2 regions of the Gilvimarinus sp. 1_MG-2023 genome follow, and region 2 is predicted to be linked to the other one. Evidence: predicted binding sites of a transcription regulator. Region 2 holds the regulator's gene; the other holds the start of a gene.
The links. The regulator sigma-54, encoded in region 2, starts transcription at its own class of promoters, with help from an activator protein. The targets are predictions, from matches to a motif close to TGGCACANNNNTTGCNNT.
Positions count from the first base shown of each region.

Region 1: the regulator sigma-54 is predicted to act here: its motif matches at 1,689-1,706, upstream of fliE (flagellar hook-basal body complex protein FliE).

Region 1 is NZ_JAUOSC010000001.1:431,344-435,768, forward strand. Features, by position in the region: gene fliF (flagellar basal-body MS-ring/collar protein FliF) at 1-1,219, opposite strand, end outside; gene fliE (flagellar hook-basal body complex protein FliE) at 1,252-1,617, opposite strand; gene Q4563_RS01865 (sigma-54-dependent transcriptional regulator) at 1,810-3,273, opposite strand; gene Q4563_RS01870 (sensor histidine kinase) at 3,299-4,425, opposite strand, start outside.
Region 2 is NZ_JAUOSC010000003.1:205,691-210,115, forward strand. Features, by position in the region: gene lptC (LPS export ABC transporter periplasmic protein LptC) at 1-58, shown strand, start outside; gene lptA (lipopolysaccharide transport periplasmic protein LptA) at 45-572, shown strand; gene lptB (LPS export ABC transporter ATP-binding protein) at 574-1,299, shown strand; gene Q4563_RS06445 (RNA polymerase factor sigma-54) at 1,430-2,935, shown strand; gene hpf (ribosome hibernation-promoting factor, HPF/YfiA family) at 3,016-3,306, shown strand; gene ptsN (PTS IIA-like nitrogen regulatory protein PtsN) at 3,312-3,770, shown strand; gene rapZ (RNase adapter RapZ) at 3,776-4,425, shown strand, end outside.

The DNA.
Region 1 (4,425 bases), on a different contig from region 2:
AACGATCAATCTCTTGCGCCTCCCAGGCTGTGCGAACATTTTGTCCTTCGGCATCGACCGTCAATTTATCATCCAGCACCACCGCCACACTCAAGCGTTCAATATTACCCTGCTGGCGACGGGTGTAACTGATGGTTCTATCCACCTCATAATTGCGGGTGACATCCTCGCGGCTGTGCTGAACCGGTGGTTCAGCTAAGGGCAGACCAGTCGCCGGATCAATTTGCTCGGGTGCCTGACCATCGATCGGAGGCTGGTTCGTCAGCGCGCCGGGAATACCACCCAGAGTTTCGTCACCGGTACGGCGCTCATTTTGCAGATGCTCACTGCGCACCACCGGCTGCTCATCGTCATACACCTCTTGAGCCTGCTCAACAGCGGTGAAGTCCACATCGGCATTAATTTCTGCGCGAAAATTACCGCCGCCCAGTACCGGCTCTAAAATGCTATTAACTCGTTTTAACAGGCTCTCTTCCAACTGTTCAGTGTACTGTCTCTGCTTACCAGCCAGCTCCAGCTCGGGCGATTCATCCCCAGCCGACAACAAACTTCCATGCTGATCGATGACCGTCACATCTTCATAACTAAGCTCGGAGATACTAGAGGCCACTAGATTAGCGATGGCTTTCACTTGTCGCGGCGCCACGTCACGGCCGGGAAAAACTTCGAGAAATACGGATGCGCTGGGCTTTCTGGCATCGCGTACAAAGACACTGCGCTTGGGAATGGCCAAGTGAACCCGAGCCGAACGCACGGTATGAATACTGGTTACAGTACGTGCCAGTTCCCCTTCTAAACTTCTGTGATACCGGGCACTTTCTATAAACTGGCTAGTGCCTAATGCCTGCTCCTGCTCCAACAATTCAAAGCCGACCGATTGGGTATTACCAATTCCCACTTCCGCCAGCTTTAAACGAGCGCTGTGTACCTCATCAGAAGTCACCAATAGAGCACCTGTAGAAGGCTCGATTTTATAATGAATTTGGTTCTGCTCTAAAATATCGACCACTTGGGCGGAGTCGAGCCGATCGAGACTACCGTACAGAGGACGATATTCCTCACCCTGGCTCCAGAGCACCACATAAAAACCAATCGCTACCGATGCGGCTAAACCCACCATTAGCCCCACTTGGCGCAACAGCGTTAAACTGCTAAAACCCTCAACCAAATCATTGCCTCGGGCGGATTTGTCTGCACTGGGATCGGCTAAATCTGACATCGCTTGCTCTTCGGCCATGATGCGTTACTCCATTAAATCGGCATGTTCATAATGTCGCGGTAGGCCTCTACCAACTTATTGCGTACTTGTAGCGCCGCCTCAAAAGAGACGCTGGCTTTTTGCGAAGCAATCATCACATCGGTAATGTCCACACTGGGGTCACCCTGCTGATATGCGTTAGCCAATTGTCCGGCGTTTTGTTGTACATCATTAACCGAGTTGACTGCCTGAGACATCATCTCGGCAAAGCCCGGCACCTGATTGGCCTGATTGACGCGCCCTGTCGATTCAGTCGCGATACTTTCCTGCAGCCCTTGGGGCTTTTGAAAAGCCTGTGTTTGCGATTTGAGCGAACGCATCTCGTGCAGCAAATTATTGATGTCTACTCGATTACTCATGTCGGTGCCATTTGGTGTCTATGTGTCGATTAATTGGCGGTTTACGGATAAAAACCGTCGTTATATTGAATACTGCACAAAATGGGCCAAGGTTTGCCGCCGGCAATTATTCACCGCCCTCAGCTCGCGCGCATAAAAAAACCGCCTCAGACACACTGAAGCGGTTATATAGCAGCAGCTGAAAACCTTCTCTTAAATATCCAGCGTTAAACCTTCCTCTTTTAATCGAGCAATTTTATAGCGTAAAGTTCGGGGGCTTATACCCAAAGTTTCAGCGGTTTTTTTGCGGCTACCTCGCTCGGTGATTAACGTTTGGCGAATAATTTCAAATTCACGCTGCTTTAAATCACTGCCGAGCACTGCGCCTGTGGAATCACTGCCAATATTCTCACGCAGGTCGCTTTCATTCTCGGCTGTCGCACTAGCGGCTGCCTCCCTCGCTGGAGCGGCGGCATGGCCATTTAATAAACTGGGTTTGGCACTGTAACAAGTGGTATCAATCAATCCCAAATCAGAATCGGTAATAACACGGCCCGGCTGAAGAATTAGCGCGCGCTGCATAATATTATCCAGCTCGCGCACATTGCCCGGCCAGCGATAATCCAATAGAGCCGCCTTGGCAAATTTATCCAGGGTGATAGCGCGGCGGTTTTGTTTTAAAGCGTGACGCTGCAGCAGTTTTTCTGCCAAAGGAACGATGTCTTCTGGTCGATCGCGCAGTGGCGCCCACTGCAGAGGTAAAATGCTGAGCCGGTAATATAAATCTTCGCGAAATTGCCCAGCCATTACCGCCTCTCGCATATCGCGGTTAGAAGTGGCAATCACCCGCACATTCAGTTTAATGGTTTTTCGTCCACCTAAACGTTCCACTTCTCGCTCTTGCAAGACACGCAATAATTTTGCCTGCAAGCCGATATCCATTTCCGAGATTTCATCCAACAGCAGTGTGCCACCATTGGCCTGCTCGAATTTTCCCGGAGCGCTAGCATGTGCGCCGGTATAAGCGCCTTTCTCATGCCCGAACAATGTTGCCTCAAGCATATTTTCAGGAATTGCAGCGCAGTTAATGGCGACAAAAGGCTTGGCTGCCCGGGGAGAGTGGTTATGAATATAGCGTGCTAGCACCTCTTTACCGGTACCAGATTCGCCAATAATTAAGACGGTGGATTCAGATTGCGCAACGCGTTCGGCTAATTGTAATAATTGCTGACTGGCCTCAGATTGGGCCACTGGTTCATCGTCATCACAACCGCCCCCCTGCCCCACATGTTTGGCAACAATATTCAGTAACGCGTCGGGCTCAAAGGGCTTAACCAAATAATCAACCGCGCCTTCTTTAATTGCCATCACCGAGTCAGAAATGCTGGCGTAAGCGGTAATCAATAAAAAGGGAATGTGCGGATAATCGGTCTTAACGTTTCTAAGCAAGTCGTAACCGGACAACTTACCCATATTGACATCGGATACGATCAATCGGATATCAGCTACAGTCTTTAAACGAATGAGCGCCTGCTCGGCGCAATCGGCCTCCAGTACCTCATAGCCTGCTAACTCCAGAGTATCCACCAAAGCTTCACGCAAACTTGGGTCATCTTCTGTCACCAAAACTTTGGCGCCAGTGACGTCTAGTGGGGCTATCACAGCGGTATCATTCATTTTTTTCACCTAATCAAAAAATTATTTAGCTGTTTACGGTAGCTTCTGCATCGCAGGGCAATAAAAGCGTGGCTTTTACGCCATCGCCTAGTTCTGATTGCAACCTAAAACGCCCGCCGTGAACTTTGGCTACCGCCTTAACTACGGCAATCCCTAAGCCTGTGCCCTGCGATTTGGTCGTTACAAACAAATCGCCCAAGGTTGGCAACAATTGCGGATCAATACCGGGGCCGCTATCGCGAATTTCAATTGCCAGCCAAGGTCTCTGGTCGATATAAAACTGATTGAAGCGGATACCTATTTTGGCCCGACTACCCACTGCCTGAATGGCGTTATTAACGAGATTAAGCAGTGCACTGACCAGCGCATCGCGATTACAATGCAAGTACGCATTAACCCCCTGTACATTCCACTCAACACAACTGTTGCTGCTTGATACAGGCACCTCCATCGCCTCGGCCAACTCCGCCTGTAATTCAGCAACACTACAAAGGTCTTGCACTGGCAATTCACCTTTTACAAACAGCAACATATCTTGTACTTGCCGCTCCATATGCAGCAAACGGTTGGAGACCTTACCGGCAAACCCCTGTCTTTTCTCTTGTGTGAGGTTGTCGCGTTTTAAGTGATTGGCATAAAGCAGTGCAGCCGATAATGGCGTGCGAATTTGGTGGGCTAGAGCCGACACCATTTTACCCAGCGCCGATAATCGTTCGTGCTTGGCAAGCTCACCTTGAAGGCGCCGGGTTTCGGTCTGATCGGTTAATAGGATAATTTGCCCGTCGTCACCTAAATTGCGGGTGGCCAGACTGATTCGGCGACCATCACTCAGTGATACTTCATGTCCATCATCTTGTTTGGGAGCAAAACTGCGGGCAATCACCACCCGCCAAAGCTCACCTTCCAGCGGCTCTCCTAACAAGTCAATGGCCGCTGGATTGCATTCGCGTACGTAACCGCGCGAGTCCAGCACCACAACCCCTCCGGGCAACACGTTGAGTAATCCTTCCAGACGGTGGGCAATACGTTCTTTTTCAGCCAACTCCTGCAAGCGTTGATGGGTGACCTCGGTCAGCTCTTCATTCAGCTCGGCTACGCGTAACTCTAGCTGGCGATAGGAATCGGTTAGCTGCTCAGACATATCGGAAAACA
Region 2 (4,425 bases):
CGACTCAGGTCGTGTGGCACTGCTGTCTGAGGTAAAAGGTATTTATGCTCCCGACTAAAAGGCTTCCCGCTAAACTGAAGCACTGCGTACTCACTGTGCTATTGGCAATCGTCAGCACAACTGCTTTTGGCCTACCCAGTGATCGCGAGCAAAATTTTGAGCTGCAAGCGAACCAGCAAACGTTCGATCAGAAAAATGGTCGTGTTACATACACTGGCGAGGCCCGCCTACAGCAGGGCTCACTGATCATCCGCGCCAACACCATTGTGGTTCAATTCGATCAAGACAATAGCGTTGAACAAATCACTGCCGAGGGCTCACCCGCCCACTTTGAGCAGCAACCGAGCATTGATCGCGGCGTGGTTAGCGCTAAGGCGGGCATTATTACCTACAACAGTGCCAACAATACCGTATCGCTAAGTAAAGGCGCTTTACTGGAGCAAGACGGCGCGGTTATGCAAGGTCATGAGATTCGCTACGACATCAACCGCGAACTGGTCAGCGCCGAAGGCGATCATGAATCTGACCAACCCATTCAAATGACCATCCCCCCGGCACTGATAGAGCAGTAATATGTCGACACTACGCGCAGATAATCTGGCCAAAAGCTATAAAGGGCGCCAAGTCGTCATTGATGTTTCCCTAAGCGTATCAAGCGGCGAAATAGTCGGCCTACTCGGCCCCAACGGGGCGGGGAAAACGACTTGCTTTTACATGATTGCCGGCCTGGTTCGCGCCGATAAAGGCAAAGTGGCCATCGACGATCAATCCCTGACACATATGCCCATCCACGGGCGTGCCCAAGCGGGTATTGGCTATCTACCACAAGAGGCTTCAGTATTTCGTAAATTATCTGTCGCGGATAATATTCTCGCCATATTGCAAACTCGCAAGGAGCTTTCTAAGGCCGAACGCGAAGAGCAGTTAGAGTCACTACTGCAAGAGTTCCACATCACCCACATTCGCGACAGCCTGGGCATGGCTCTGTCAGGCGGTGAAAGACGGCGGGTAGAAATAGCGCGAGCCCTTGCCACCGACCCTAAGTTTATCCTCTTAGATGAACCCTTTGCCGGGGTCGACCCTATCTCCGTCAGCGATATCCAACAGATTGTCCTCCACTTAAAAGACCGCAATATCGGTATACTGATTACCGACCACAATGTCCGTGAAACCTTAGGTGTATGCGAAAAAGCGTATATCGTCAGCGAAGGGCATATCATCGCCGAAGGCAGTTCAGAACAAGTACTGAACAATGCGAAAGTGCGCAAAGTTTACCTTGGCGAGCATTTTATGCTCTAAAAGCCGGTTCGCCACCTTGACATATACTTAATTCTCCTTGTTAGGCATAAAGATTGCTAGGAGCTATTGCTTGGGGGCGACATGCTGACTAAACTCAAACCATAGTCTGCAAGATCGTACTGAAGAAGCCATGAAACAATCGTTACAATTAAAACTGGGCCAACAGCTCACTATGACCCCCCAACTGCAACAGGCGATTCGTCTGCTGCAGTTGTCGACCTTGGACCTCCAGCAGGAGATCCAAGAGGCGCTGGATTCCAATCCCATGCTGGAAACCGAAGAGAACAACGAGCCTAGCACCGAGGCGGAAAAAAAATCCGAACAAGAAGCTGCTATTAATGAGACCAGCAGCCTCACTCAAGAATCCGCCAAAGCCACTGAAACCGAACCTGAAAACAATGCTGAAGGCGATTGGAACGAAGAAATCCCTCAGGACCTCCCGGTGGACACCAGCTGGGATGATGTTTACGAGAGCTCTGCGCCGGCACTACCGGCCAGCAACTACGAGGGCGACGACTCAGATTTCGAAAGCCGTCGTGGCAGTACTGAAACACTGTACGACCACTTAATGTGGCAACTCAATTTAACACCGATGTCTGAGCGCGATGAAATCATCGCTCTGGCCATTATTGACGCTGTAGAGCCCAGCGGGCTGCTGAGCGTTACTCTGGAAGAAATTTTTGAAGGCTTAGCACCCAACTTCGAAGAGCTTGAACTGGATGAGGTGCAAGCTGTACAGCACCGATTGCAACAATTCGATCCATCGGGAATCTGCAGCGAGAATTTAGAGCAGTGTCTGTTGGTTCAGCTGACCCAATTTGCCGCCGACACACCTTTTTTGGATGCCGCCAAGCAAATCGTTCAACAATATCTCCCCATGCTCGCCAGCCGCGATTACCGGCAATTAATGCGCAAAACACGCTTAAAAGAGCCAGAGTTAGCGCAGGCGGTTGCCCTAATCAAAACCCTCAACCCCCACCCGGGTGACGCTATTGACACTCGCGAAACCGAGTATGTCGTGCCCGACGTATTTGTCGATAAACGTGAAGGGCGCTGGACCGTTGAGCTTAATCCGGATATAGCTCCCCGGTTACGAATCAACTCCGATTACGCATCACTGGTTAAAAGAGCCGATTCCAGCAGCGAAAACACCTTTTTGAAAAACAATTTACAAGAGGCCCGCTGGTTTCTAAAAAGCTTACAAAGTCGTAACGAAACCCTGTTGAAAGTCGCCACCTGTATTGTGGAAAAGCAACGAGGATTTCTGGAGTATGGCGCAGAAGCCATGAAACCCTTGGTGTTACACGATATCGCCGAGTTGGTAGAAATGCATGAGTCGACTATTTCGCGGGTGACTACGCAGAAATATATGCACACCCCCCAGGGTATTTTTGAGCTGAAATACTTTTTTTCATCTCACGTCAGCACCGATTCAGGCGGTGAGTGTTCGTCTACTGCAATCCGCGCTATCATTAAGAAATTGGTGGCAGCTGAAAACTCGAAAAAACCACTCAGCGACAGCAAAATTACCGACATGCTGGCCGAGCAGGGAATAAGGGTCGCACGGCGAACGATTGCCAAGTATCGAGAGTCGCTCAATATTCCACCATCAAATGAACGTAAAAGCATTGTCTGATACAGTCTGTTTATGCACCGGTGGCACTATTGCGGCCGGCTGGGTGGGATAGGCCCACCCTGATTCAGGAGGATAGCTATATGCAAATAAACATCAGCGGTCATCACATTGAGGTAACCGAAGCAATTGAAGAGTATGTTCATAATAAATTTGCAAAGTTAACGCACCATAATGACCTCATCACCAGCATTAATGTTTTTCTCACTGTGGAAAAACTAACCCAAAAAGCTGAAGCGAGCATACATGTCAGCGGCAAAGACATTTTTGCTAATGCAGACTCCGAAGATCTCTACACCGCCATTGACGCCCTTACCGACAAGCTTGACCGTCAAGTGATCAAACACAAAGAAAAGCTGAAAAGCCACAGATAATACTCATGGAAATCTCTCAAATATTATCCCCAGAACGCACCCTATGCCATATCGAAGGGGTCAGTAAAAAGCGCGCACTAGAGATCCTCGCCAATACCATTGCCGAGAACTCACCCATGCTCGACGCCGATGACGTATTTCGGCGTTTAATCGCGCGGGAGAAGCTCGGTTCTACCGGTATTGGCCATGGCATCGCCATCCCCCACTCACGCATACCAGGTTGCGACTGTACATTGGGCGCACTAATCACCTTAAAAGACCCCATTGACTTCGATGCAATGGATGGTGAACCGGTCGATGTATTATTTGCCATGCTGGTTCCCGAGGAGTCATGTGACGAACACTTAAAAACGCTGGCCGCGCTGGCCAGCGCGCTTAATGACAATCAGTTTCGCCAGGCATTGCGGTCTGCGCAAAACCCGCAAGCGCTTTTTGCCGCTGCCACCCAGTCACCAGCAGGCTAACCACTATGCATTTGGTGATTGTCAGTGGTTTGTCGGGCTCGGGGAAAAGTACCGCGCTAAACGCGCTGGAAGATGCCGGTTATAACTGTATCGATAACTTACCGGTAAGCCTGCTGCCTGCGCTAATCACTCAAATTCAACTGCACAAAGACGCGGACAATCAAAATTTTGCCATTGGCATCGATATTCGCGACGCTTGGCAAGACTTAGAAATTTTCCCCTCAATGGTAGGACATCATAAAGATGCTCACCTACCCTTTACCGTTGTCTTTCTAGACGCTGAAACCAAAAAAATTGTGCAGCGGTTCAGTGAAACTCGACGTAAACACCCACTGAGTGACAAACATCGCCACTTGACCGCAGCAATTGAAACCGAACACCAGTTACTTGAGCCCATGCGAGATGCGGCAGATCTTGTCATCAACACTACGGATCTAAACCTGCATCAGTTGCGCGAGCTGATTAAATCTCGTATTGCCGAACCTCACTCAGATGGCATGGCAGTATTATTTGAGTCATTTGGCTTTAAACACGGCCCGCCCAACAATGCCGACATCGTGTTTGATGCACGCTGCCTACCCAATCCGCACTGGAAGCAAAGTCTACGCAGCCAAACTGGACGCGACGTCGATGTTATTGATTTTCTAGATTCAGA